One region of the Blastococcus sp. SYSU DS0616 genome, then DNA from elsewhere that is predicted to be linked to it. Evidence: riboswitches for the same ligand, from Rfam matches in the RefSeq annotation. Region 1 holds a riboswitch; the other holds the start of a gene.
The links. Region 1 has a riboswitch for thiamine pyrophosphate ahead of ACI79K_RS18610 (purine-cytosine permease family protein). Riboswitches for the same ligand answer to the same signal wherever they lie in the genome.
Positions count from the first base shown of each region.

Region 1 (3,784 bases):
TCATGGCCGGGTTCCTCAAGCGGCACATCCCGGTGCTCACCCGCCGGCTGATCACCCTGGCCCCGGCGCTGGCCGTACTGGTGCTGGGCGGGGACCCCACCACCGCGCTGGTGTGGTCGCAGGTGGTGCTGTCCTTCGGCATCCCGTTCGCCCTGGTGCCGCTGCTGTGGCTCACCAGCCGCCGCGACCTGATGGGCGGCTGGGTGAACCGCCGGACCACCACCGTGGCCGGCAGCGTCATCGCGGTCCTGATCATCGGGCTCAACGCCCACCTGCTGGTCGGCCTGCTCGGCTGAATCAGCAGGCACCTCCCGATCGGGCGGCGCACCCGGCCGCACCGGTCAGACGCCGCGCCAGGCGGCGTCGAAGAAGCCGATCTCCAGCTGCATCGCCCGGGAGTAGGCCGCCCGCAGTGCCGGGGTGTCGACGGCGACGGCGTCGAGCAGCCGCTCGAGCGTGGCGGCGAGCTCCTCGAAGCCCGGGTCGGCGTAGGTGCGCACCCACTCCTCGTACGGGCCCGACGCGCGGTCGGCCAGCGACTGCCCGAGATGGGCGTAGAGGCGCATGCACGGGGTCATCGCCGCGCAGGTGAGCGCCACGCCGCCCAGCGAGGCCGTGGCCAGCAGGAAGTCGGTGTAGGCCGACGTCGCCGGCCCCGGCCGGACGGCGGTCAGGTCGATGCCCCAGCGCTGCGCGTAGGACGCGTGCAGCCCCAGCTCCTCACGGACCCCGGCCAGCAGGTCGGCGAAGACGTCGAGGGTGGCGCGGTCGGGGCTGTGCGCGACGCCCAGCGCGTAGGCCCGGGCGAACGCCTCCAGGAAGAACGCGTCCTGGGCCACGTAGCCGGCGAACCGGTCCCGCGGCAGCGTGCCGTCGGCGATCCCCTGCACGAACGGGTGCGACAGCGCCGCGGCGGCGAGGCCGGCCTCGGCGGTCCAGAGCTCACGGGCCAGGCTCATCCCGTCGCCACCGCCATGTCCCAGAACGCGACCTCTGCGGTGACCACCTCGAGGAAGACGCGCTCGTCGCCTCCGCCGACCGCGTCCACCGCCGCGGCGAGGTCCGCCACGTACCCGCCGAACTCCGGCGCCGTCCAGTGCTCCACGAACTCCCGGTAGGCCGGTGCACCCGGGAGCGCGGCCGACCAGGCGTCGAGGTAGGTGCGCTCGATGGTCCACAGCGCGGTCAGCGCGGCCGGGACATCGGCGCCGTCCAGCCGCTCGAGCAGCTCCGCATAGGCGGTCGTCGCCGGCAGCGCGGGCGCGGAGAGGTCCAGTCCCCGGGCCGCCGCCCGCTCCTCGAACCAGTCCAGCTCCTGGACCAGGGCCAGGGCTCCGCGGGCGAGCACCTCCTGGGCCGGCCGGGGCGCCCGGGCCAGCAGCCGCGCCTGGAAGCGGAGGAGGTCGGCGACGAACCGCGCGTCCTGCACCAGCCAGGTGTCGAAGGCCGACGGCGCGATCGTGCCGTCCCGCACGGCGGCGAGGAAGGGATGGCGGGTGGCGTCCGCGAAGGCCTCGGCATGGCGGACTGGCAGCTCGTCGACCGGCACGGGCGCCGACTGTACGAGACGGCCTAGGGTGGCGGTGTCACGGCCGAGGCCGTGGTGCGGGAGCTCGGATCGACCGGGCTGAGAGGGCGGCTGCCGCGCCGCCGACCGCTGGAACCTGACCGGGTAATGCCGGCGTAGGGAGCGATCATGAGCACGTCCGGAACCGTCGGCGCAGCCACCCGCGGGGGAGATGCGCCCCTCACCCTGTCCGAGCCGCCGCCCAGGACCCTGGGCCTGCGGGAGACCGCCGGCCTCTGGGCCAGCCTGGGCATCAGCCTGCTGCTGCCCGTGGCAGCCACCTTCGTGGTCCTCGCCGACCGGCCGCTGTGGCACACGATCGGGGCCATCGTCGTCGGCGCGGTCATCGGGTCGGTGCTGCTGGGGCTGGGCGCCGCCGCCGGCGCCCGCGAGGGCGTGCCGGCGATGGTGCTGCTCCGCGGCCTGCTGGGCCGGCGGACCTCGTTCCTGCCCACCGGCTTCAACCTCGTGCAGTGCGTCGGCTGGGCCGCCTTCGAGATCCTGATCATCTCCGAGGCCGCCGCGCGCGCCCTCGACGCGCCGCGCTGGCCGTTCGCGATCGCCGCGGGCGCCTTCGCCACCCTGATGGCGCTGCGCCCGCTCGGTGTCGTGCGGGTGCTTGCGCGCTACGCCGTCTGGGCGGCGATCGCCGCGATCGCGTACCTCTTCGTCCAGGTCCTGTCCGAGCCGCTGCCACCGGTGACCGAGGGCGGGGCGACGTCCTTCTGGACGGCGGCCGACATCGTCATCGCCCTGCCGATCTCGTGGTTCCCGCTGGCAGCCGACTACACCCGGCACGTCCGCAGCGGCCGGACCGCCTTCGTCGGGACGGCGTCCGGCTACGGCCTGGCCACCGTGGCCATGTTCAGCCTCGGGGTCATCGCGCTGGCCGCCTACGGCCGCGGCGGGCTCGACGTCATCGACGCGATGCTCGCCGTCCCGCTGGGTCTGGTCGCCGTGCTGGTGCTGCTGGTGGTGGAGGTCGACGAGGCGTTCGCCAACGTGTACTCGACGGCGGTGTCGGCCCAGAACGTGGTGGCCCGGCTCGACCGCCGCGTGCTCGCCGTGGCGGTCGGCGTCGTGGCCACCACCCTCGCCCTGGCCTTCGACCTCGCCGCCTACGAGCCGTTCCTCTTCCTGATCGGCGCGGTGTTCGTCCCGCTCATCGGCGTCTTCGTCGTCGCCTACTTCCTGCTGCCCCGGGGGGCGTGGGACACCTCCGACACCGCGCGCGCCCGCCCGCTGCTGCTCCTCCCCTGGGTGGCCGGCTTCGTGGCCTACCAGCTCACGCTGCCGACCTTCTTCGCCGGTCCGGGTGCGGCCTGGACGACGTGGTGGACCGAGCGCCAGACCGACCTCGGCATCGACCCGGCCAACGGCTGGTCGGCCTCGCTGGTGAGCCTCGCCGTGGCCGCGTTGCTGACCGTGGCCGTGGCCCTGCCGGGCGCGCTGCGGCACCGCCGGGCGGCGGCGTGACCGCGTCCCTCGGGGGCCTGCACGTCCTGACCGACGCCCGGGTCGGCCGGGCGGCGCTCGACGCGGTGACCGCCGCGGTCGCCGCCGGCGCCCCGGTGGTCCAGGTGCGGTCCAAGGACGCCTCCGACCGGGAGCGCTACGACTTCGCCCGCCGGGTGGTGGAGGTCTGCGCGGGCGCGGGGGCGACCTGCCTGGTCAACGACCGCGTCGACCTGGCGCTGGCCGTCGGCGCCCACGGCACGCACCTGGGCGCCGACGACCTGCCGCTCGACGTCGTCCGCCGGCTGGCCGGCCCGGGGCACCTGCTGGGCGGCACGGCCCGGGACCCGGAACGCGCCCGCCTCCTGGTGGCCCAGGGCGCCGACTACCTCGGCGTCGGGCCCGCCTACGCGACGGCGACGAAGGCCGGGCTGCCCGCTCCCCTCGGCCCGGCAGGAGTGCGTGCGGTGGCCGAGGCGGTCGAGATCCCGGTGATCGCCATCGGCGGGGTGACCGTCGAGCGGATCCCGGACCTGCTCGCCGCCGGCGCCGCCGGGGTGGCCGTCGTCGGCGCCGTCTCGGCCGCGGCCGACCCCGGTGCCGCCACCCGTGAGCTGCTCCGGGCCCTGGGCGGCAGACCGTGACCGTCGTCGTCGTCGGCGGTGGGCTGATCGGGCTGTCGGTGGCGTGGCGGGCGGCCCAGCGGGGCCTGCCGGTCACTGTGGTGGACGACGCGCCCGGAGGCGGTGCGTCGCAGGCCGC
Region 1 covers NZ_JBJHAJ010000032.1:33,510-37,293, forward strand. Annotated here, with positions in the region: gene ACI79K_RS18595 (Nramp family divalent metal transporter) at 1-296, shown strand, start outside; gene ACI79K_RS18600 (TenA family protein) at 342-959, opposite strand; gene ACI79K_RS18605 (thiaminase II/PqqC family protein) at 956-1,549, opposite strand; TPP riboswitch at 1,596-1,707, shown strand; gene ACI79K_RS18610 (purine-cytosine permease family protein) at 1,697-3,043, shown strand; gene thiE (thiamine phosphate synthase) at 3,040-3,666, shown strand; gene thiO (glycine oxidase ThiO) at 3,663-3,784, shown strand, end outside.

Region 2 (3,784 bases), on a different contig from region 1:
CCGAGCAGCGCGACGTCCGCACCGCGCTGGTCATCGCCGACCGGCCGGCCGCCATCACCATCCCGCACTGGGCGCGCTCGATCGCCGGCTTCGGCGACGGTGGCCTGCGCTGGTGCGTGACCACCTGGGACCGGCTGAGCAAGGTGGCGAAGCTGCGCTTCGACGTCGTCGTCGCCGACGAGGCGCACATGGTGCGGCACACGACGACGCAGCGGTGGAAGCACTGGAAGGCCGTCTCCGGCGCCGCGCGGGTCAAGGACACCCCGTACGTCCTGGCCGCGACCGCGACGCCGGCGCACACCCCCCTGGAGCTGCCCTACCTGGCGCCGGAGTTCGCCGACCGGCACGAGGAGTCGATCAAGGACTGGGCCGACCTACCGAAGGCGCTCGAGCGGCACACGTTCCACGTGGAACGTGGCCGCTACGGCTGGCAGTGGACCGAGGACGCCGACGAGCGCCGGGCCGACCTCGCCCGGTTGCAGTCCTGGCTCGCCGACGCCGATCCACCGGCGACGCTGCATCGCCCGGCCCCGTGGGGACCGGTGTCGGTGACGGGGACGCCGGTGCTGCTCAGCCCGGCCGAGCGGGCGCAGTACGAGGCCGAGTGGTCGGAGTTCCGCGCGGAGATGCAACTGGCCCGGCGCGGCCGGCAGTCCGCCCGCGGTCGCGCGGCCCTGCTGCGGTTCCGGCAGAAGGCCGGGCTGATCCGCGTGCAGGCAACGGTCGACTGGATCAAGGCGCAGGTGGAGGCGGAGCGGCAGGTCGCGGTCTCGGTCGAGTTCGTGGAGACGGCGGCTGATCCGATCCGCGAGGCGCTGCTGGACGCCGGCATCCCGGTGGCCGGCATCTACGGGCGCGACCGCTTCGACGTCGAGGCCGAGCGGCTGCGGTTCCAGCGCGGCGACGCGGCGGTGTGCGTCTTCACGGTGACCGCGTCGATCAGCCTGCACGCCGGTGAGCTGCTGCCCGACGGGTCGACGGCGTCGGAGGCGCCCCGCGTGGGGTTGTTCCACCAGCCGCGGTTCTCCGGCATCCAGGCCCGGCAGGTCACCGGGCGCACCCACCGCGACGGGAAGGCCTCTCCGTGGCGGGTGGCGTTCGCGGCCGACACGGTCGAGGAGCAAGTGGCCCGGGTGATGGTCGAGCGGCTGGCGGTCAGCGGCTCCACGGCCGGGGCGGACACCTCGGCGCTGCGGGAGATCGCCGAGCTGCTCGACGCCGACTGGCTGCCCAGCACCGCCCTCACCGAGGCCTGAGCTCCACCGGGCTCAGGCTCCCGGCGTGGCCTGCAGGTCATCGCGAGGCGTCACCAGGTCGGCCCGGACGGGATGGTCGCCGACGCCCGTCTCGGTCCAGGAGACCTCCACGACCTGCCCCGCGCGAAGGGAGCCACGGGCGCTGGGATGCAGCGCTCCCACCTCGACCCAGCAGTGGCCGGGGAGGTCCGGCGACTCGACGAGGCCGCCCCCCTCGTCGCCGTCCCACCGGACGACCGTGCCCACGCTCGTTCCGCTCTGCACCATCCGCCCAGCGTGGCGGGCGACCGACGAGCGGGCAAGGGACCACCACCGACCCGATCCGGCAGACCGCGACACACCGCGCGGGCGGGCTCCGTGGCGGCTGCGCTCATCGCGACGCGGCCGGCTCGAGCTCCAGGTGCGGACCCGCGCCGACGACCGCCACGCGGTCGCCGTCGACGGCCAGCGCGGTGCCGTCCGCCAGCCCGAACACGCGGTGCCCCAGGTCGCGCGCCGCTTCCCGGAGGGCCTCCTCCGACGCGTTCGGGAAGTACGGCGAGCCCAGGTGCGGCACGACCAGGACGTCGACCAGGCCGAGGCCCACGGTGTCCTCCGGTCGCGGCTGCTCCGACTGGCTCAGCGCGAGGTGCGGCCCGAGCACCATGCTGCCGGCGCTGATCCCGATCAGCAGCCGCTCACCGAGCAGATCGGGCAGCCGGTCGGCCAGGCCCGAGCGGCGCAGCCACCGCAGCAGGTGCGTGGTGTCCCCACCGGTGAGCACCAGGACGTCGGCCGCCTCCAGTCGCGACTCCCACACCTCGGCCTCCAGCGCCGAGACGTCGACGATGTCGACCTCGGCGAACCCGGCGCGCTGCAAGTTCACGAAGTCGGCGATCAGCCAGCCCTTGTCGCCCGCGATGACGTTGGCCGCCGTGGGGACGACGGCGGCCCGCAGCCCGCTCAGCGGGCGTCCGGCCAGCTCCTCCGTCGCCGCGACCAGCGTCGGGTCGCAGAGGCCGGCGGAGGTGAGCAGCAGCCTCATGCCGGGCAGAGCCAGTCGTCCGACGACGGCGCCACGGCTCCCTCCAGCGGCGGGAAGTGCGTGCGGAAGGTGAACGCCTCGGGGGTCGGGCCGTGCGCTCGCAGGTGCCGGATGCGCGCCTCCGCGTCGTCGGTGGTCGGCAGGGTGCCCGCCGGGATCCACCACAGCGCGGGCGTCGCCTCGGCGGCGCGGGAGAACCACTCCCGGCGCCGCCGCATGATCTGCACGTGCCGCCCGCCGAAGACGTAGGCGGCCAGCGACTCGACGTCCCGCCAGACGGTGAGGTTCACGATCACGCCGTGGCTGCCGGCGGCGTCCCAGCCGAACGCCTGCACCGAGGTGGCGTTGCCGTCCTCGGTCTGCAGCCGCCAGACGAATCCGGGCGCCCGGTCGGCCTCGGCGTTGACCTCGTCCAGGGCGGCCATGAAATCGGCCAGCACGGGGCTGTCGAGCGGGGCGAGCAGGCGGGAGACGTTGACCTGGGCGAGGTGGTGGTCCACGGGCCGACCGTAGGGCACCCGCCCGTCCGTCGACGAGGTCGGTGGTGACGGCCCCCGGCCCGCTGCGCTAGGTTCGAGCCCGTACGTGGCACGGGGTGTCCCGCCCGGGACTGAGAACACACCCGTCGAACCTGCTCCAGTTCGCACTGGCGAAGGGATGTCACCGGCATGTCCGATGCTGTGGAAGTCGTCGACCTGCGCGCCGCCCGCGCGGCGCTGCGCGAGAACGCACCGCTCGTCCACTGCCTGACCAACACGGTGGTGCAGACGCTCACCGCCAATGCCCTGCTGGCCGTCGGCGCGGCGCCGGCGATGGTCGACGCCCCGGAGGAGGCCGAGGACTTCGCCGCCGTCGCCTCCGCCGTCCTGGTCAACGTGGGCACCGTGCACCAGCGCACCGCCGCGGCGATGCGGCTGGCCGCCCGCTCGGCCGGCGCGGCGGGCACCCCCTGGGTGCTCGACCCGGTGGCCGTGGGTCCGCTGGCCTACCGCACGGCGCTCGCCGGCGAGCTGGTCGAGCTCTCGCCGGTCGTGGTGCGCGGCAACGCCTCGGAGGTCATGGCGCTGGCCGGCGCCGGCGCCGGCGGCCGCGGGGTCGACAGCACCGCCGGCGCCGATGACGCGGCGACCGCCGCCGCACAGCTCGCGGCACGCACCGGGGGTGTGGTGGCCGTCAGCGGCGCGGTGGACCTGATCACCGACGGCGCGCGGACCATCCGGGTGGGCGGCGGCTCACCGCTGCTGACCCGCACCACGGGTGCCGGGTGCGCGCTCGGCGCCCTGGTGGCGGCCTACGTCGCCGCGACCGGCGACGCCCTGACCGGTGCGGTGGCAGGGCACGCGCACGTCGCGCTCGCCGCGGAGCGGGCCGCCGAGACCGCCACGGGGCCCGGCACGTTCGCGCCCGCCTGGCTCGACGCCCTGGACGCCGTCGGCCCCGACGACCTCGCGGGCGCGGACGTGCGGAGCGACTGATGCGACCGGCGTTCGACCCGACGCTCTAC
Region 2 covers NZ_JBJHAJ010000025.1:29,547-33,330, reverse strand. Annotated here, with positions in the region: gene ACI79K_RS16750 (helicase) at 1-1,256, shown strand, start outside; gene ACI79K_RS16745 (hypothetical protein) at 1,269-1,523, opposite strand; gene ACI79K_RS16740 (Type 1 glutamine amidotransferase-like domain-containing protein) at 1,627-2,280, opposite strand; gene ACI79K_RS16735 (DUF3291 domain-containing protein) at 2,277-2,780, opposite strand; TPP riboswitch at 2,862-2,955, shown strand; gene thiM (hydroxyethylthiazole kinase) at 2,949-3,755, shown strand; gene thiE (thiamine phosphate synthase) at 3,755-3,784, shown strand, end outside.
Region 2: another riboswitch for thiamine pyrophosphate. It lies ahead of thiM (hydroxyethylthiazole kinase); the one in region 1 lies ahead of ACI79K_RS18610 (purine-cytosine permease family protein).